2 regions of the Treponema sp. OMZ 790 genome follow, and region 1 is predicted to be linked to the other one. Evidence: riboswitches for the same ligand, from Rfam matches in the RefSeq annotation. Region 1 holds a riboswitch; the other holds the start of a gene.
What was found. Region 1 has a riboswitch for cobalamin ahead of E4O01_RS09585 (Glu/Leu/Phe/Val family dehydrogenase). Riboswitches for the same ligand answer to the same signal wherever they lie in the genome.
Positions count from the first base shown of each region.

Region 2: it holds a riboswitch for cobalamin, as region 1 does, so the genes downstream of both, E4O01_RS00740 (ABC transporter substrate-binding protein) here and E4O01_RS09585 (Glu/Leu/Phe/Val family dehydrogenase) in region 1, are expected to answer to the same signal.

Region 1 covers NZ_CP051201.1:1,960,811-1,966,684, forward strand. The annotation lists gene E4O01_RS09575 (NAD(P)-dependent oxidoreductase) at 1-761, opposite strand, end outside; gene E4O01_RS09580 (formate/nitrite transporter family protein) at 818-1,654, opposite strand; cobalamin riboswitch at 1,763-1,953, shown strand; gene E4O01_RS09585 (Glu/Leu/Phe/Val family dehydrogenase) at 2,362-3,603, shown strand; gene E4O01_RS09590 (MGH1-like glycoside hydrolase domain-containing protein) at 3,600-5,033, opposite strand; gene E4O01_RS09595 (hypothetical protein) at 5,151-5,874, opposite strand, start outside.
Region 2 covers NZ_CP051201.1:169,825-175,698, forward strand. The annotation lists gene E4O01_RS00730 (ABC transporter ATP-binding protein) at 57-818, opposite strand; gene E4O01_RS00735 (FecCD family ABC transporter permease) at 818-1,885, opposite strand; gene E4O01_RS00740 (ABC transporter substrate-binding protein) at 1,887-2,882, opposite strand; cobalamin riboswitch at 3,043-3,226, opposite strand; gene prcB (dentilisin complex subunit PrcB) at 3,382-3,909, shown strand; gene prcA (dentilisin complex subunit PrcA) at 3,991-5,874, shown strand, end outside.

The sequences.
Region 1 (5,874 bases):
TCTTTTGCAACATTTAAGGTTATGTTTAAATCCTTTAAAAAGTGTTTAATGTAAAAGCCGGGAGCAAAGTCCTTTTGAAGCATCTTAGGCCCGTTGTTTAAAATCTGCCAGCTTCCGGCAGCTCCGCCTCCGATAGCCGAAAGCATTTTTTGAGGATCAAGGCCTGCGGCTTCTGCATAGCAGACGGCTTCGACCGCACCGAAAAGGTTTGCGGCTACGGCTATTTGGTTTGCCATCTTGGTGTGCTGCCCTGCCCCGGCACTGCCCTGCAATGCCCAAGTTTTTCCCATACAGGCAAAGAAAGGATCCAGCTCTTTAAAGGCAGATTCATCCCCTCCGGCCATAATCGAAAGGGTTCCGTTTTTAGCCCCTATGTCTCCGCCCGAAACGGGAGCATCAACGGAAAAACATTCTTTTTTCTTTGCCTCATCGTAAATCTTTTTTGCCAAGATCGGACTTGAAGTTGTCATATCTACAAAGATTGTTCCGGGCTTTGCAGTGTTTAATAAACCCTTTTCTCCGAAATATGTTTGTTCAACATCTTGCGGATAGCCGACAATGGTAAAGATAATTTTACAATTCGGCGCAAGACTTGCCGGGTCATCATACCAAAGTGCACCCTTTGAAAGAATCTCTTCGGCAGATTTTTTTGTGCGCGTAAAAACGTGCATCTTAGCTCCGGCCGATCTTAATCGTTCGGCCATGCTTTTTCCCATAACACCGAGGCCTATAAAGCCTACATCACAATTTTCTACTTTCATAATTCTCCTTATATAAAAAATTTTTGCAGGAAGCTGCAACTTCCGATTTATCAAATCTATTTTTTCTTATAGCAAATCCAATAAAAAGTTCCGACAAAAAAGGCTCCGCCTATTATGTTTCCTAGAGTAACGGGTATTAAATTCTTTACAAAAAAATTAAGCCAATTTAAACTCGCAATAGCCTCAGCTGAAAGTCCTGATGCAGAAACATAGGCCGGCACGTTTTTCGATAAAATCCCGGCGGGAATATAGTACATGTTTGCAACACTGTGCTCAAAACCCGAAGTTATAAAAAGCCAAATCGGAAAAAAAGAGGCAAGCAGTTTTCCTGTCATATCCTTAGCCCCATAACAAAGCCAGACGGCAAGACAAACCAGCCAGTTACACATAATGCCTAAAAAAACAGCCTGAGCAAACGAAAGAGAAACCTTCCCGTAAGCGATTTTTATTGTAATCCCTCCCAAAAGGCTTCCGCCGCTTGAAAGCTGTCCGCTCTTTACGATTAAAAAGGCAAGAAAAACAGAGCCGATAAAATTCCCGATATAAACTGCAAGCCAGTTTTTCAGCATCGCAGAAAGTTTTACCCTTTTTTCTAAAACGCCGGCAATTATCAAGTTATTCCCTGTAAAAAGTTCAGCCCCTGCAAGGAGGACAAGCATAAGCCCCACAGGAAAGATAAGGCCTGCAACAAATTTACCAAGGCCGTAAGTTTCAGGCTTGGCAAAGAGTCCGAAGGCTGCCATATTAGAGCCTTCCGAAGCAAAGGCAATAAAAACACCTGCCAAAAAACCTAAGCAAAGCAGCTTCCACACAGGGGTTGAAGCCTTTGCAATACCCTTTTGCACAGTAACTTCCAAGATCTCAGCCGGATCACAATACATTTTTTCAGACATACACTCCCCTCCATAAGCCGATTATATCATAGAACAGCTTATTTTTCAATTATCAATACCAATTTTAGTGTCTTGACATCTTTTTTGTAAAAGTATAGACTTACTCTAAATTACGATTTCGGTCTTGGTGCCTTTTTTTAATAAAGTGGTGAAAAGGGAATCAGGTGTGAATCCTGAGCAGTCCGGCTGACGTAAGTGAGAGAGTTGTTTTTCAAGCATGCCACTGGTATTATTCCGGGAAGGCGAAAATCAATGATGACCTCCGAGCCGTAAGACCTGCCAATGACTATGAGGGTAAGATGTAAGTTTTACCCGTGCAGCACTCTGCTTGGACTCAAGAGTTGCAGCAAAATTTATCGTGTTAATCATATTTGTTTCCTCTATTGCTCCTTAGGCTCTTAGTGAAGATTTTGTCAAGTTTTTCTTCGTTTTAGCCTTGAGTACATCCGATTGATACCCTTGGGTGTACATTTTGAGGAAATCGGAACCCTTTGCGGACCGAAATCGTTTTCTTTTTTTAGCTGAAATTCAAACTTTTCCACCTAAATAACTTTCACAAACAAGGCTTTTAATGTATAATTCCTAATAAACTTTTTTCGCAAATTGATTCGCTATCCGCTTTAGCGGATACGATGAAAAATTTCCTTGCAGAACAGAGCCGTAAGGCTCTGATATTTACTGCAAAAAGTTTTTATGGGAGAATATTTATGGCGGGCACATACCAAAAACTTTTGAACACAATAAAGGAAGCCGCAAAAACAGCCGGTCTTACCGAGAACGATTATATATCTCTTTTAAACCCCGAAAGAGAAATACATGTTTCGATTCCGGTAAAAATGGATAACGGGAGTATAAAAGTATTCAACGGCTACAGGGTTCAACATTCTACACTACGCGGCCCTGCAAAGGGAGGAATAAGATTTCATCAAGATGTAAATATTGATGAAGTGCGCTCTCTTGCCGCATGGATGACCTTTAAATGTGCCGTCGCCGACATTCCCTACGGAGGCGGTAAGGGAGGCATCTGCGTAAACCCTTCAAATCTTTCCGAACCGGAACTTGAAAAACTGACAAGGGGCTACACAAATCGCATTGCGGCTTTTATAGGCCCCAAAAAAGATATACCGGCCCCGGATGTGGGAACAAATGCAAAAATTATGTCTTGGATAGTCGATACCTACAGCAGCTATGCAGGGGAGTTCACCCCCGCAGTCGTTACAGGAAAACCTCTTCCTCTCGGCGGCTCGAAAGGAAGAGTAGAAGCCACAGGCCGAGGAGTTCTTTTTGCAGCAAGGGAAATTTTAAAAAAACTTAATAAAAACTTAAAAGACCAAAGTGTAGTCATTCAAGGTCTTGGAAATGTCGGCGGAGTTACAGCAGATCTTTTTTATAAAGACGGAGCCAAGGTAATCGCAGTAAGCGATGTAAGCGGAGCTGTCTCCAGCGAAAAAGGCTTAGACATTCCTAAACTTTTAAAACACAAAAAGGAAGGAAAAAGGCTTGATTCTTTTGAAGGCGATTTTAAAAGAATAACCAATGAAGAACTTTTAGAACTTAAAGCCGATATTTTGGTTCCGGCAGCCCTCGAAAATCAGATAAGCGAAAAAAATGCTCGCAATATTAAGGCCTATATAATAATTGAAGCCGCAAACGGCCCTGTAACTCCGGAAGCCGATGAAATTCTCGAAAAAAAGAATATTATCTGCGTCCCCGATGTTCTTGCCAACGCGGGAGGGGTAATTGTATCATACTTTGAATGGGTGCAAAACCTGCAAGGGCTTTACTGGACCGAAGAAGAAGTGAACAACCGGCTGGAAAACAAAATGATTGAAGCTTTTAGACTGGTATGGGATGTAAAAGAAACTTATAAAGTAAGCTTAAGAAAGGCAGCCTATATTAAGGCCTTAAAGGAACTTGTAGAAACCCAAAAGGCCTTAAATATAATTTAAAGCTTATCTATCAGCATTGAACACTTACCCGACGGAATAGGCAGGGTCTTTTTCTTTTCGTTTAGGATATTTATGGTAAAATAATAAAGCTTTTCGCTTTCCATGTGTATTTCCCAGCCTCTTTGGCTCTTAGAAGAAAGAATGGTAATCAAGTTCCGCTTAAGGCTTAAGTTTTCTATACCCATTACTTCAAGATTAGGAACAGTCCAGTTTACAGTCTTACGCGGAAGACTTATCGAAAGCCCGATAACGTTTTCGATCATCAAGCTGATTGTAGAAAGCCCTACCCCCAACAGATATTGTTTACGCGGAAAGGCCGGTTTTCCCTTCCATTGAGCAGGACCCTCTTTTACGGGAGAATAGGCCTCCCACAAAAAACCCTGTTTTTTGGAATTTCCTGCAGGCGAAAGGGTTTCAAGCACATAGTAAAGGTGTCTTATAACACATTCCCGCGCTATCTCCCAGCGGTTGTATTTTTCAAGGCCCTTTACGACCACAAAATTCAAAATAGGAAATACACTGCCGCATGCGCCGTTACCCGTCTCATCATATTCAGGCTCATCGGCAGCAAGGCTTGGAAAAGGATGATCCACACCGAAGGTTTTCGGATTAGATAGATGATCCACCAAAAGAGCCGCCTTATCCTCATTGGGAATTTCTGCAAGCATTGGCCAAAAGCCGGCAATGGTCTTTTTCTTTATTTGATTGCCTTCAGAATCAAGGTCATAATAAAAACCGTCTTCTTCATTCCACATCATGGAGTTGATTCTGGTTTTTATCGTAAAATACATCCTCTTATACTGAAAGTCTATTTCTTTATCGTTTAGTATATCCCCCAAAGCTGACATATAAAGAGCATTGACTGCAAGAGCCGAATTAAAATCCGTCAAAAAAAACGATTCTTTTCGGGGCGCATTGGGCATGTTAACCGTTTCGAGAGGACTTTTGTACAAGCCGTTATCGGCCTTAAACATCTTCTCAATCCAGTCCATATACTTAATCAAAACAGGCATAATATCTTTTACCCGCTTTTTGTTTCCTGTTTTATGATAAATATTGTATTCGGCCCAGGCAAATAAGGGCATTCCCAATCCTTCAGGATTGTCTCTTTTTAAAACAGGTTCCTTGGTATCGAAATTATATCTATTACGTATAGCTCCGTTTTCTTCCTGCCGCTCATAAAAAAAGTCAAGGGCAGAATTCGGCGTATAATTCTTATTGGAATAAACAAAAAAGAAAGAGGAAAATATTGTTTCATATTGGTTCAAAAAATTACCGTCCGGCTCGGGATAAATAAAAAAACCATCGGTAGCCTGTTTACCATCTCCTATTGAATGCCAAAAATCATGCACCAAAGTCCATGTTCTATCATAAATATCCACGAAATCTTGATCGTAAAAATGAACACGCGGAAAATCTCTTTTATTCACCTTAACTCCTTATTTTTTTTGCAAGACAATATATAGTATACCATATTTTTGCAAAAAAGGGTAGTTTTTTAACAATATTTATAAAAAAACTTTTAAAGTGGAGATAGTCTATCAGTCTTATTCGTTACCTGATCCGGACAAACCCTCATCACCCGTATCGGAAGAAGCATTTTCCGCATTAACTGAACCTTCGCCGCTTTCGGCAGCTGCGGCCTCCCCTTGAACGGAAGGTGTAACGGGCACCGGAGCCGGCTGAGGCGGACGTCCTAAAAAGAGAATAACATCTTCATCGTCCTTTTTATGCTTTAGTTTTAATAAAAGGGTTCTAGTTCTTTCATCATAAACATAGCCGGACGAATTATAAATCTCAAATCTGGGATCCGATCTAAAATCGATTCCGTGAATCTGAATCCTGTAAAAAGGTCTTACACCTCTTATAATAAGGTGGTGGCTGTCGCCGGTTTTAGCGGAAATTCTAAAACTGAATATTTTTGAATCATTTTTTAAAACATTTACAGCCCTTGCGGATGTCCAAGCCCAAATGCCGGGCTCTGCTTTTAAAGCCAATGACTCTGCATGAGGATAGTTCGGGTTATCCCGAACGGCGGCCGGATAAAGTTTTTCTGCATGTAGGATTAGGGTATCGTTTGCCATAAGCCCCAATTTTTTTGCCTTATCTCCCTGAATATCAAAGACGGCCGGTAAACTGGGTGAGCCTCCTCCAAGTAAAAAGATAGAGGAATAAAGAGCTCGGCCTACAGCCTTCCACGATGATTTTTCGGGATATGAACTTCCGTAACGCATTAAAATTGCGGCTGTCTGCAATGTTTTTTCGGTATCG
Region 2 (5,874 bases), 1.3 Mb from region 1:
TTTATAAAAAAAAGTGTATAGGATTGGATATAGAGATTTACATCATAAAAATCGGATTAAACGCTTTTAAAGATTACATGAGGTTTTTTTTCTTCATCGTAAATGATTTTGGAATCCACATCGTATAAAGCTTTAATTACTTCTTCCGTGATAACCTCATCTACACTGCCTAAGGCGATAATCTTTCCTTCTTTTAGTGCGTATATTTTGTCGCAATACATTGCAGCTATGTTAAGGTCATGGATTGCCGATATGACGGTTATTTTTAAATCTTTTGCAAGGCTCATAAAATGCAGTTGGTGTTTTATGTCCAGATGGTTTGTAGGTTCATCGAGAATGAGACAATCGGTATTTTGCACCAAGGCCCGCGCTAAAATAATCCTTTGTTTTTCTCCTCCCGAAAGGTTGGAAAAACTTCGTTCTGCAAAATCTTTCATATCAACCTGTTCTAGTGCCTTATACGCAAGTTCAATATCTTCGGCGGAATCACGCTCCATAAATTTTTTATGAGGCGATCGGCCGATCAAAACCATTTCAAGTACATTAAAGTCAAAATGAGTTTCGTTATGCTGGGCAACTACAGCCATCTTTTTCGCCGTTTCTCTAAAGGGATAGTCATTTATGTTCTTGTTGTCTATAAATATGGTTCCTGTTTTGGGTTTAAGGACACGGTATATACATTTGAGCAAGGTGCTTTTTCCCGAACCGTTGGGGCCGATTATACCGACAATGCCTTTATCCGTAATTGCAAGGTCAATGCCGTTTAAAATATTTTTATCACCGAAGTTAAATGAAAGAGTGTTAATGTCAAGAAGCATTACGATTTCCCTCCAAACCCGTATTCTTTATTTATCAATAAATATAAAAATACAGGGGCTCCTACAAGGGATATGACTACTCCTACAGGGATTTCTCCAAGAGAAGAGATTGATCGGGCAAGTACATCCGCCCAAACAAGAATGATAGCACCGATTAATACTGAAGCCGGTATTATGTTTTTATGATTAGTCCCCCAAAATATTCTTGCAATATGAGGTACTATGAGTCCTATAAAGCCTATAATACCTGCATTATATACCAAAAATCCTATAACTGCAGAACACATTAAAAGGTAGATTTGGCGGTAAATATGTAAGTCTTTACCTAAGGTAATTGATACGCTGTCGCCCAGGAGCATTAAATTAAGAGTTCTGTATTGCGTCATAAAGGCAAAAATGCTCAAAAATACGATAACGGATAATAAGCCTAAATTTTCCCATTTTGCTCCTCCGAAACCTCCCATCAGCCAAAAAGAAATACTTCGTATAGCTTCTCTGTTTTTTGTAGTAAAAACTATGAATGAAGAAAATGCCGAAAATATTGTACTTATAGCGATTCCGGCCATTAATAATTTTACGGAATTGGCTCTGCCGTTTATATTTGCAGCTGTCATCACAATTACAGATGCACCGAATGCAGAAAAACAAGCAGACAAGCCTACATAATTGGGGCCCAGACTTGCTCCTATCCCCAGGGCAATAGCCAAGGTTGCTCCAAGAGAAGCCCCTGAAGAAATACCCAATATATAAGGATCTGCCAACGAGTTTTTTACGATAGCCTGCATTACAACCCCCGTTAAAGCCAATCCCATACCGGTAAGACAGGCTAAGATAATTCTAGGCATCCTTACAATCCAAACGATATCTACAGTAGATTTTTTTACTCCTTCAAGGCTGCCTATTCCGAAGATTTTATATTGAGCGATTTTTAAAATATCGGCGGGCACTATATTTACGGCTCCGAATCCTACCGATAGGATTATTGAGAGTAGAAGTCCCGCCAAAAGAAAAAGAAGTGCTGAAGATATAAAAATTATTTTCAGCACCTTGGTTTTATTGTTTTGCATATTATAGGTCAGGATATAGACCTGAAATGATAGTCTTTATTCCGTCATAGGTTCTTATGCCGCTTGCATAAACTTCACTTAAATTAATCGGGAAAACTTTTTTATTTTGAAGAGCTGCTATGCTTTGTAAGGCTTTATCTTTTGTCAGCATTTCTATAGATTGATCTTTTTCAATATAGTCTCCAAAATAAACGGTAAATATAACATCCGGGTTAAGCTCTATAAGCTCCTCTTTTCCTATGCCGTTTTTTTCTTTGCCCACAAGGTCTGCCCCGATTTGCATCGCAATTTGTCCGCCGATTGTTTTTTCTCCATAAACACGGTATTGCCCTTCTTTTTCTACCTCAATTATTATAGCCTTTACTTTTGTTTTTCCTTCAACATGTTTTTTTGCTGCCTCAATTTCGCCTTTCATCTTATCGACAATCGATTGCGCTTTGTCTTCTACATTGAAAATTTTACCTATGTTAAGAATATCCTGATATTCATTTTCGAGAGAATCCTGTTTTTTTAAGCCGGAATTTTGCCATATATAGGTTTTTGTACCTCTATCATGCCAAAAATTTACATCCCCATAACGTTTTTCGCCGAATAAAGATGACCATGCAAAAATAAAATCGGGCTCCATGTCGATAACCTCTTCTTTTGTAGGGCGTTTGTCACGGTAATCTACTTTGCTAAAAGCTTCTTTAAATTCATCTTTTACAGGATCATCAAGACCGACAGCTAAAATGAGTTTGTCTGAAAGTCCGAGTGCAAGCATAGTTTCTATCGGGCTTTGGTAAAAGGCAGCGACTTTTTCAGGGGCTTTTTCAAATGTAAGCTCGATAGGTTCTGCCGCATAGTTATAAGTCGTGATTGTTACAGGATAATACTGTCCATCCGCTTTCGGCATCGTTTTGCCGGAATTTTGTGATTGATTTTCTTTAGGACTGCACCCTAAAAAAACCGAAACTGCCGATATTAGCAGTAGTGAGTAAAAAAAAGTTTTTTTCATACTTCCCCCCAAATGTGTTAATTTTACGGTTTCAAACTTAAAAGACTTGAGTTTATGCAGCAGGTACAAAGATACTTTGGGGATCTTATTAGTTTATAGAGAAAACAAAAAGGCTATAAGTTCCTTCAAGCGTCCGGTACTTTATCGCTCGTAAAGCACAAGGTTTAAGCCCTCTACAGGCAGGTATTCTGACTTCGAGCTTCATCATCTTTTTAAGCCTTCCCCGATTCCTCTCGAGTGACATATTTTAAAAAGACTCTTCTCTTACAGCGGCGGGACCGTGACGGAATTACACCGTACTTCCCTTTTAACCGAATTTCGGCACCTGCAGGGTTTGAAATGTTAAAAGCAATTTTAATGTTTTTATAAGGCAGTGTCAAGTCTTAATTTTATATCTCTTATAATAGAACAAAGATTTATTTTATAATTTTAATGATTTTTTTTTAAAAATAAGAAAAAAAATCTTGCTGAATAGAACTAATTGTGGTAGACTCTTTATATGAAGTATTATATCGTATTTTTACTTATCTTTTTAAGTTTGTTTGGCTGTAAAACTCCTCCCAAGCAATTTTCCGAAATTCCGGAATCCAAATCAGATAAAACATTTAAGGACAACAGTAGTTCCGCCTTAGAGATAGGCTATGAAATTTTGAGTCAAGGAAGTAATTTTAAGCCGGGACTTTCTTCAATTATAAGGACACAAAAAGAGCTGGATAATTTTTATTCCGTTTTATATGGAAATTCCGCAAAAGCCCCAATAGTGGATTTTTCAAAAAGAGCGGTTGTCATTGCGGCAGCAGGACCATTTAACACCGGCGGTTATTCTGTTTTTCCTGTGTCTGCAATAAAGACGGGTAAAACTATAAAACTTGTTTTTGAAATATCTGCTCCGGGGCCTAAGGATATGGTCACACAGGCTTTTACTCATCCTTATGTGATAGTTTTAGCAGAGGCTGAGCCTTCTGACGATATTTTTATTGAGGTTAGAGGCGATTACAAGGGGGGATACGGGATAATAGAGTTTTAATTTATAAATCGATTCTTGTGTAAAAAAAAGCAAGTATTTTTAACGGCTTGCTTTAAAAATAAAATTAATAGGAGGGACTTTATGTCACAAAAAAAATGGAACGCTAAGGCGTTATTCGGTCTTCTGGTGTTGGTGCTTTTCTTGGGTTCATGTCCTCAAAAGCCGTCACCGCCTTCCGTATTGGTTCCGGATCCATATCCTGTTCCGGCCGATGCCGTCAAGGTTGAAGTATGTGTTGTAGATTCTGTAAGCGGTACTGTAGTTACAGGTACACAACTGCTAGTTTTTGATTCTTCTACCGGTAAACAGGTTACCCATCCTCTATCTGTAACTAATGGAAAAGTTACTGCAAAAGTAAGTCCAAAAAAGAATTATAACTTTCATCTCTTGGGGCAAAAAGGAAAGTGGGCCGGTTCCCTTATTGAGAATTATTATGTAAGCGAAACAGACGGCCAAAATTTTACGATGCTCCAATTTAAACATGGACAGATAACAAGAGGTGTTACCCCCCCCCATGTCTCTAGGGTAACAATTGAAAATGCGGGCGGATCGGATATAACCGACGGTTATACGATAACCGATACAGAAAAAAAAGTTTATGTAGAATTTACTTCTGAGGTAGGTGCTGTAGAAGATGTTGCTTGGAGCGGTTTTGGGGCAAAGCTCGGAATAGGAGCTGTTCCTTCAGGTTCAAGCGGTATTTACGGGGATTACACTGCCGATTCTGACCCTAGTGACGGAATTTTTAAGTCGGAATATGTTTTTAACATAGAACATGCTTCATTGCCTAACGGCGATACGGAACTTGTGATAGTAGGTTACGATATCGCAAATAACAGGGTCGAAAAACACATCCCGGTAAAATTTAATAAAACTCCGGCAGGAAATCCGCTTTCAAATGCAAAATTTGAAAATCCTTTTATACTTATGGAAAGGGTTCCCTTTACAAATAATACCTTTTCGGCAGACCCTGATCAGGGGTTGGTTCAATTAAGTGCCGAGAGCGGCTTAAATCCTTCTGCCTTAATGCCCATCGGAGGTGAAAATTCCTCTTATATGGCAGTTGTTGTTTTCCAAGTTGTTGATAAGACTACTTCTGCTAAGATTCCTATTATAGGTTTTGACCTTTATCGTAAAGATGCAGGTTCAAGTGATGAGTTTAAATTTGTGAGCAGGACTCATTACAATGAACAGAAAACGGAAACCGGGCCCGGCTGGGGTGCACATCAAGGTTTTGATACATCTTCGGAGCTTGAAGAAGGTAAGGAGTACGAGTATAAGATTAGGGCCTTTACTGCAAACGGCAATTTGGAATCCGGAGTGCTTACCGGTAAGATTATGGAATCCTTTACCTACACCTTGGAAGAGCCTAAGAACCGTAAACAGGTTCCTATTGCCCAAGCCTCAGACATATCCTACTCCTGTAAGATAAGTAACCCCAAGCTCTTAGCTAAGGAAGAGGCCGATTGGTGTGATCTTGGTATATTGATTCTTGACGGACAGGGTGAGCCTGTATTCGGCTCAAAATTCCGCTATGTATTTGACGGTGTTACCGTCGGTATAGGCGGCGGTAATACTACTACGGGCCCGGATATTCTTATTGATACCATAGGGTTCGCTCCGGGCGGCGTTAAGCGTTTTTCATATAAGCAACACCTCGCTGCGCCGCTACAAAACTATTACGGAATTACCGGCCTTGATGACCTTATAAAGGTTGACTCTGCTGCCGGCCTTATCACCATTACCGCTAAATTTGTAAAAATACCTAATTTTAATGTAGCTAAAGGCGCTCCCATGGAATATCAAGCAGGTGTAAACTACCAATGGGATATACAGGATTGGGGGGAAAGTCCTTATAGTTTAAATGATGACAGGGCTTTAAGAATAGTTAAAATGTATGGAACCAATCAATCAAGGTCTATGGGCAACAACCGGTCAAGCGGTTCCAATGCCGTAAACGGCAGA